One region of the Desulfofundulus luciae genome, then DNA from elsewhere that is predicted to be linked to it. Evidence: riboswitches for the same ligand, from Rfam matches in the RefSeq annotation. Region 1 holds a riboswitch; the other holds the start of a gene.
The links. Region 1 has a riboswitch for cyclic di-GMP ahead of J2Z49_RS10895 (ArsB/NhaD family transporter). Riboswitches for the same ligand answer to the same signal wherever they lie in the genome.

Region 1 (3,783 bases):
ACCGTAAGGTGAGCAAAAAGTCAGGGGGTTAACTGATGAGCCGCTATTATTTGTACCAGGACGAGCAAAGGTGCATTTTTTGCCGCAGTTGTGAAGTACAGTGCAAAGTAAACAAGGGTCTTGGGGTGGGGCCCAAGCCAAATAAGGTTGTTGTGACCAGCCCTGTTGTCAGAAACGGTCAGGCAAGGGCAACGTATGTTTTCACGACCTGTCATCACTGCGAGGATCCCTATTGCGTGCAGGCCTGTCCCATCGGGGCCGTACAAAAACGACCAAAAGACGGCATTGTGTTCATTGACCAGGAACTGTGTGTGGGATGCAAAAGCTGCATTATGGCCTGCCCCTGGGGTGCGCCCCAGTGGGATGAAGAGAAGGGTATAGCTGTTAAATGCGATTACTGCAAAGACCGTATTGATGCGGGGCTCAAACCGGCATGCGTTACCGCCTGTCCCACCAACAGCCTTCTCTTTGGTCCGGCCGAACGCATACCGGCCATAAAACGGGCCCGCTATGCCCGCAGGAGATTTACAGGAAATGTATAGCCGTTACCAAAAAAACCGGCCGGAAATACGGCCGGTTGCTTATATGTAGCTTACAATATCTTCTATTTCTCTTCTCTTGGGCCTGCGGGCCGGATCGTCGGCCGGGTATCCTACTGGAACAATGGCCACGGGTATACGCTCAGCGGGGATACCCAGGCACTCCCTCACCCGGTCCTCGTCAAAAGCACCCACCCAGCAGGTTCCCAGGCCCAGGGCATTTGCGGTGAGGAGAATATTTTGTACTGCCGCAGCCGTATCCTGGTAACAATAAAGCCGCCGCCCCCGCTCACCGTAAACCCGGGCCGAGCGTTCCGGTTCGGCGCATACCACAATCGCCACGGGTGCCTGGGCAATAAAGCGTTGATTTAAAGCGGCCTGGGCCAGGGCTTCTTTTTTTTCCTGCCGGGTAACCACGTAGAAAAACCAGGGCTGCAGGTTACCGGCAGATGGAGCCCAGCGGGCCGCTTCCAGGAGTTGATCCAGCAGTGCCTCGGGCACCGGGTCGGACTTATAGTGCCTTACGGAATACCGGCTTCTCACCAGGGACAGAATCGTGGACATGATCAATTTCCCTCCCGCAGGAAAGTACTTTTATATTATACCCCGGGACGCTTATCTCGTGTGTTTTCACAACCGCCTTCTTAAGAAATCGCCCTTACTTTTCACCGGTATAAGCCCGGGCAAATACAATTGACTCTTACTTCACCTGACAACCACTACCGGGCAGGGGGCCAGGTGCAGCACTTTATGGCTCACGCTGCCCAGAAAAAGGGACTTAACATCGCCATAACCGCGGCTTCCAACGACAATCAGGTCAAATTGACCCTCCGCGGCCAGCCGGCAAATGGCTTCGGCCGCATCCCCCCGTTCCACCGCCGTGGCTATGGCCTGGCCTTCCGCCCGAAAAATCTCTTCTACGGCGGCAAAGACTTTTTCCGCCCGGGCTTCTATTTCTTGATCCAGCTCTTTTTGCTGAAGCCAGGCACAAACTCCGGGTTCGGGGAAAAGTTTATAACAGGAAGGCCCCACGTATAAAGCCGTTACTGCAACTTCCGGGTTGAGTTTGCTTAAGCGCAAAGCCTCTCTGGCAGCACGCAGTGAATTCTCCGAACCATCCACGGCCAGAAGGATTTTCACAAACCACTACCTCCCCCGAAGACAATCTTTATTGCAGGATCTTCTACGTTCCAGCGGGAAAAACCTGCATTATTAGAAACATAATTAAATCTCTATTGCCTCCACAGGGATTGATCAGCTAAAATACTACATAAGTAAAATCAAAAAGAATACGGTGCTTACGGGTTGGGCAAACCGGGCGAAAGCCCGGGACGCTAAAGCCATGGGTCTAAGGTCCTTTTCAGGACTATGATCGCCAGGCTGCAACGGTACCGACTGCCGGGGGGGGTAGTCATTTGACTACCCCCCCCTTTAATTTTACCTGAAAATTAGTCACATTTTTGCGTTCAACGGAGGTGGTTTCCTCAAACGTAGTAAGACCGGACGATTGTCGAAACACTATGAAGGAAAGGAGATGGGAAATTTGACCCCTCAAACGCAAGTTATTTTAGCTACGTCCGTCTTTTTACTCACCTATGCTATAATTATTTCGGAAAAGATTCACCGTACCGTGGCCGCCTTTTGTGGTGCCGCGATAGTCATACTGGCCGGCATCATTACCCCGGAACTGGCCGTCCACTACATCGATTGGAACACCATTGGCCTGCTGACCGGGATGATGATCATCGTGGGTGTTACCCGTGAAACGGGAGTCTTTGAGTACCTGGCCATCAAGGCGGCCAAAATGGCCCGGGGGGAACCCCTGCGCATCCTGGCTGCGCTTGCCCTGGTCACGGCTGCACTTTCAGCCCTCCTGGACAATGTAACCACGGTACTGCTCATCGTGCCCGTTACATTTGCCATCGCCCATAAACTAAAGGTAAGCCCCCTGCCCTTTTTAATTTCTGAAATTATCGCTTCCAACATTGGGGGCACGGCTACCCTGATCGGTGACCCGCCCAACATCATGATCGGCAGCGCCGTGGGGCTCGGGTTTATGGATTTTGTGATTAACCTTACCCCGGTGGTTGTCGTAATTTATGTCGTGACCATCTCCATCCTGCGCCTCATTTACCGCCGGGATCTGGTTACAAACCACGAGAACCAAAAAAGCATCCTGGAGCTAAAAGAATGGGACGAGATTAAAGACGCCTCCTTGCTCAAACCCTGCCTATGGGTTCTGGGGTTAACCATTGCCGGCTTTGCCCTGCACCAGTTCCTGCACCTGGAAAGTTCGGTAATAGCCCTGGCCGGGGCGGCCCTGTTGCTGGTAATCACCCGTTCCGACCCGGAACATGCCCTGCACGCTGTGGAATGGCCCGTCATATTCTTCTTTATCGGCCTGTTTGCCCTGGTAGGAGCGCTGGAAGAAGTAGGGGTCATTGAAACCATCGCCCATTTTGCCCTGGAGGTTACCGGAGGAGAGCTCCTGCCGGCGGGCATGCTGATCCTTTGGCTTTCGGCCCTGGCCTCGGCCTTTGTGGACAACATCCCCTTTGTAGCGACCATGATTCCTTTAATCCAGGACATGGGCCGCCTGGGGGGTATTGAAAACCTCAACTTTCTGTGGTGGTCCCTTTCCCTGGGAGCCTGCCTGGGTGGCAACGGCACCATCATCGGTGCTTCGGCCAACGTAGTGGTGGTGGGCATGGCTGAAAAGAGGGGTATTCCCATCAGCTTCCTGGGTTTCTTTAAAGTAGCTTTTCCCCTCATGATCCTTTCCATTATCATTGCCACAGTTTATTTGCTAGCCTGGCTGAAATTTCCGACCACCCTGGTGCTGGTCGCCACGCTGGCAGTAGGGCTGGTTTGGAGCCTGCTTTTAAACCTTCTGCAAAGGCAGGGCAGGAAGGAGTCTTTCGGGCACGGCGGGTAACAACTGATTCCCTGCACCAGTTGCCTGGAGAACAGTAAATTGTACAAGGGGGGTTGGCAGTTGACCAGAAACCAGTTGGCCGCCATAATCGATCATACCCTGCTTAAGCCCACGGCCACCACCCGGGACATCCGGCGGCTTTGTGCCGAAGCAATGGCGGAAGGGTTTGCCGCCGTATGCGTCAATCCCGCGCATGTGGAGTACGCCGCTAAAATACTTGCCGGTTCCACGGTGGCAGTATGTACGGTGATTGGTTTTCCCCTGGGGGCAACCACGCCATCCGTAAAAAAGAAAGAGGCTGAAGAGGCC
Region 2 (3,783 bases), on a different contig from region 1:
AGTTGTCGTGGTTGCTTCCACGGGTTTTCAGGATTCCAAGAACTTTTCTGATGCTGGAATTATCCTCCACGTACCGCAGTATGATTATATTATCGGTGATCAGGGATAATTGCGCTCTGGATACCACCAGGGGCGAAAAGAGGTCTTCGTTGAGCACCGTAAAAATAGTGGTTACGTGCCGCCTCCTGAGTTGCTGTCCTATCGCCCAGAGATAATCCCTGTACTTTTGTATATCGGTAACGCTGCTTTCAAAAGAGGAGATGCTGTCGATGACAAACCTCTCCACCTTTTTTTCCCCAATCATGTCCAGTATCTCGAAAGCGTGTTTATCCACGTCCAGTTCTACGGGGGAAATAAACTTGATCTCCAGCTGGCCCTCTGCCAGATATTTATCTATCTCCCAGCCCAGACAGCGGGCAGTATTCTGAAGTTGATCTACAGGCTCTTCAAAAGAAAGGAATACCCCCTTTTCGCCTTTCTCAGCCCCTTCCAGCAAGAACTTAAGGGCAAACATCGTCTTGCCCGTACCTGTGGCACCGGAAATGAGTGTGATAGTCCCTTCCAGCAACCCACCGCACAACATTTCGTCCAGTCCACAGATCCCGAATTCCTTTCGCCCCAGCTTGACATCGTACCGGAGTTCTTCACCCTCCGGCCTCATCCTTGGGTACACTTCTATCCCCACAGGACCAATTTGAAACAAATGTTCCCCGTGCTGGAAACTGGTCCCCCTCATTTTCAGGACGCGCATGTACCTTTTTTGAAACCGCTTTTCCTCCTGCCCGTAAAGGTGGAAAATCCCATCGGCGATGGCAAACTCGCTCAGGCGCGTCAGCTCCTGTTCCTCGTACTCGCCGACGAGAAATGCAGTGATCTCCCATATCGATAGAACGGCAGCCAGCTCAAAAACAAAGGCCCTGAAGGTCTTCTCGTCCGGGAAGAGGTCCCTTATAACCTTGACACTATCGATTACAACTATGTTCGGCAAATGTTCTTTGATCATTCGAGTCAGGTAATCCAGGCCCTCGCTCGCGCCTTGCCTGCGCAGGACGGCCCCCAGATCCCCGTAAATAACCCTGTCCCCCAGCAGGTCGTCCGAGAAGAACTCAAAATCTTGAAGATGCCTCACCATCTTCAGCTGTGATTCCGATATAGTGGTCAGGTACAGGCTCTTGAGGCCGTTCCTGGCATTGTTAAATATGATATTCTGGACGAATATCGTCTTTCCACTGCCCGGAGAACCAGAAATGATATTCAGCGAATAAGCGGGTATGCCGCCGCCGAGAATATAATCGAGATTTTTTATGCCCGTTATCAACCTCTCCATTTTTCATTCCTCCCTGGAAGCAGAAAGATCCCCGGCAAATTCCTCGTCCAGCTTCTTTTTTATCTCTTCCGCTCTTTCATAACCGAGAAGCCTGGCCAGGATTTCTACATACCTGGTGATAAACTTCATAAACATATCTTCGACCGGCAGGTCCGGGTTCTCCTCCAACCTGGCCGCCATCTTCGCACACGATATCCCATTTTGATCGTACTGCAGGAGTTCTATTTCCTTGTATTCCAGCGAAACCTCCCATACGACCCTTTCCACCAGAAGATTCACGGAAAACGTCCCAAGGTACTTCGACGACGCCGTCCACATCTCCTTAAGCAGAGTTTCATAGCGTCCGATCCGTTTTTCGATGATTTCGCTCACAACAGCCCCTCCTTTTCGGCTAAGAGCTATCGCTCCAGTATGAGCAAGGCCCGGTTCCCCGGTTAGTTATTTCGCAGGTGCTTCACACCACCAGGAATATCGACAGTGATCCGGTAGAGTTCAGGATCTATTCCCTCAGGCACGACCCGGCAGCAAAACACTTCCACCAGCTGAGGGTCGAATTGGGTACCAGCACAGCGGTAGAGCTCCTCTGAGGCCATTTTTATAGACATCCTGGGCCGGTAAACCCGATCCGAAGTCATGGCATCAAAACTATCAGCCACGGCCAGAATTCGCGCCCCCAGGGGAATGGCCTCACCCCCCAATCCTTCCGGATACCCGCAACCGTCATATCTTTCGTGATGGTAAAGGACCATAAGGCTGATGGCTTTCATCCCCGGTATGGCCGAAAGGATTTCATAACTATAAACAGGGTGCTTTTTTATTTCCTCCCACTCCGCGGCAGTCAGTTTGCCCGGCTTGTGCAGGATAGCGCTGGAAATGCCCAGCTTCCCTATGTCGTGGAGTAACCCGGCCAGGTATATATGATTCTGTTCCTTTTCAGTCATACCCAATTTCTTCGCGAGCGCAGCAGCATAGGCCGCCACGCGCCAGGAATGACTGGAAGATACCTTAAACCGGACCTCCTGTAATTTCATCAACGCCCGGGCAGCATGGATAAATGTGGATTTCATGGAAGCACCTCAACATATTTATTCTAAAAATTTCTTTAAAAAATGAAAAGCCGCAGGGAGAAAAATTTTACGCTTCCCTGCGGCTTCCTTTCTCCCCTTGCAACCCAGCCGTCATGGTTCCCCGCGGGGAACTTTAGACCTGTGGCTTTGCGTCCCCGGCTTTCGCCGGGTTTGCCCTCCGGAAAGTTGCGACTTTTCAAGAGGTATTTCAACATTTTTTCAAGATGTATTTCAACATTACCGTTAACTTTCCTTCCTGATTAAGGCGATTTTCGGCAATATCAACGGCATCATCATCCTGAGAAAACCGTTACGGCCCGGTAATAAAGGGTCGATCCTGGGAAAACTCAAGCCTGAGCTGCTTCCTGGCCGTGCTCCAGCCAACCCCATTTCACCAGATCCGCGCTGACCCGCATGACCGGCGGTGTGAGAGGACGGGGGTTAGCCGCCCCCTTTACTCGATATCCTAAAAGCTCTTGCCTTAATCAATCCCCGCCGGCGGTCGGGGCACCTACACACGGAAGCGTGCGGCCAACCTGTCCAGTTCGCCAGCCAGCGCGGTAAGCTCTTCGGTAGAGGCAGAGACTTCCTCCATCGCCGACGTCTGCTCTTCTGTTGTCCCGGCAACATTCTGCACGCCAGCCGACATTTCTTCCGCAGCGGCGGCCACCTCCTGGACCTGCCGCGCAACATCCTCGATGGCGAGACTGATGGCCTTGATACTGGCCCCCACCTCGTTGATCACGCTGCTTCCCTCCGTGACCTCCGCCGCCCCGGCGGCCATAACTTCGACCGCCTTCCTGGACTCGTTCTGGACCGTGGTGATCAGTTCGTAGATCTCCTTGGCGGCGCTGGCCGACTGCTCGGCCAGCTTGCGGACTTCCTCGGCGACGACGGCGAAGCCGCGGCCCTGTTCCCCGGCGCGGGCGGCTTCAATGGCGGCATTCAGGGCCAGCAGGTTCGTCTGGTCGGCGATCTGGGTGATCAGGTCTACTATCTGGGTAATCTGGCCCGCGGTCTGGTTGAGAGCATTAATGGCGGAAGAAACGTTGGCACTTGCTTGCTCAATGGCTTTCATCTGCCCGATAACCCGCTCGACACCCCTGGCACCTTCAGCGGCCCGGGCCGCAGCCTGTTCGGCCGCCGCTGAAACCTTCTGCACATTTTCGGTTACCTGTTCGACGGTCGAGGCCATTTCGCTCATGGTGGCGGCCGTCTCGTTCGCCCCGGCGGCGGTCTGCTCGGCCTGGGTGGCGAGCTGGGAGGCCGAGTCGGCCACCTGCTTGGACGTTTGGACTACCTGGCCGATGATCTCGCGCAAGTTTGTGCGCATGCGGTTGAAAGCCTCGGCTAAACGGGCAATCTCGTCCCGGGTGCGCACCACCAGTT

Region 2: it holds a riboswitch for cyclic di-GMP, as region 1 does, so the genes downstream of both, J2Z49_RS09300 (HD-GYP domain-containing protein) here and J2Z49_RS10895 (ArsB/NhaD family transporter) in region 1, are expected to answer to the same signal.

What each region holds. Positions count from the first base shown of each region.
Region 1 covers NZ_JAUSUX010000019.1:25,915-29,697, reverse strand. Annotated here, with positions in the region: gene J2Z49_RS10910 (4Fe-4S dicluster domain-containing protein) at 36-542, shown strand; gene J2Z49_RS10905 (nitroreductase family protein) at 582-1,103, opposite strand; gene J2Z49_RS10900 (universal stress protein) at 1,245-1,679, opposite strand; cyclic di-GMP riboswitch class I at 1,838-1,927, shown strand; gene J2Z49_RS10895 (ArsB/NhaD family transporter) at 2,083-3,474, shown strand; gene deoC (deoxyribose-phosphate aldolase) at 3,535-3,783, shown strand, end outside.
Region 2 covers NZ_JAUSUX010000014.1:872-4,654, reverse strand. Annotated here, with positions in the region: gene J2Z49_RS09310 (ATPase domain-containing protein) at 1-1,327, opposite strand, end outside; gene J2Z49_RS09305 (hypothetical protein) at 1,331-1,699, opposite strand; gene J2Z49_RS09300 (HD-GYP domain-containing protein) at 1,762-2,394, opposite strand; cyclic di-GMP riboswitch class I at 2,490-2,580, opposite strand; gene J2Z49_RS09295 (methyl-accepting chemotaxis protein) at 2,906-3,783, opposite strand, start outside.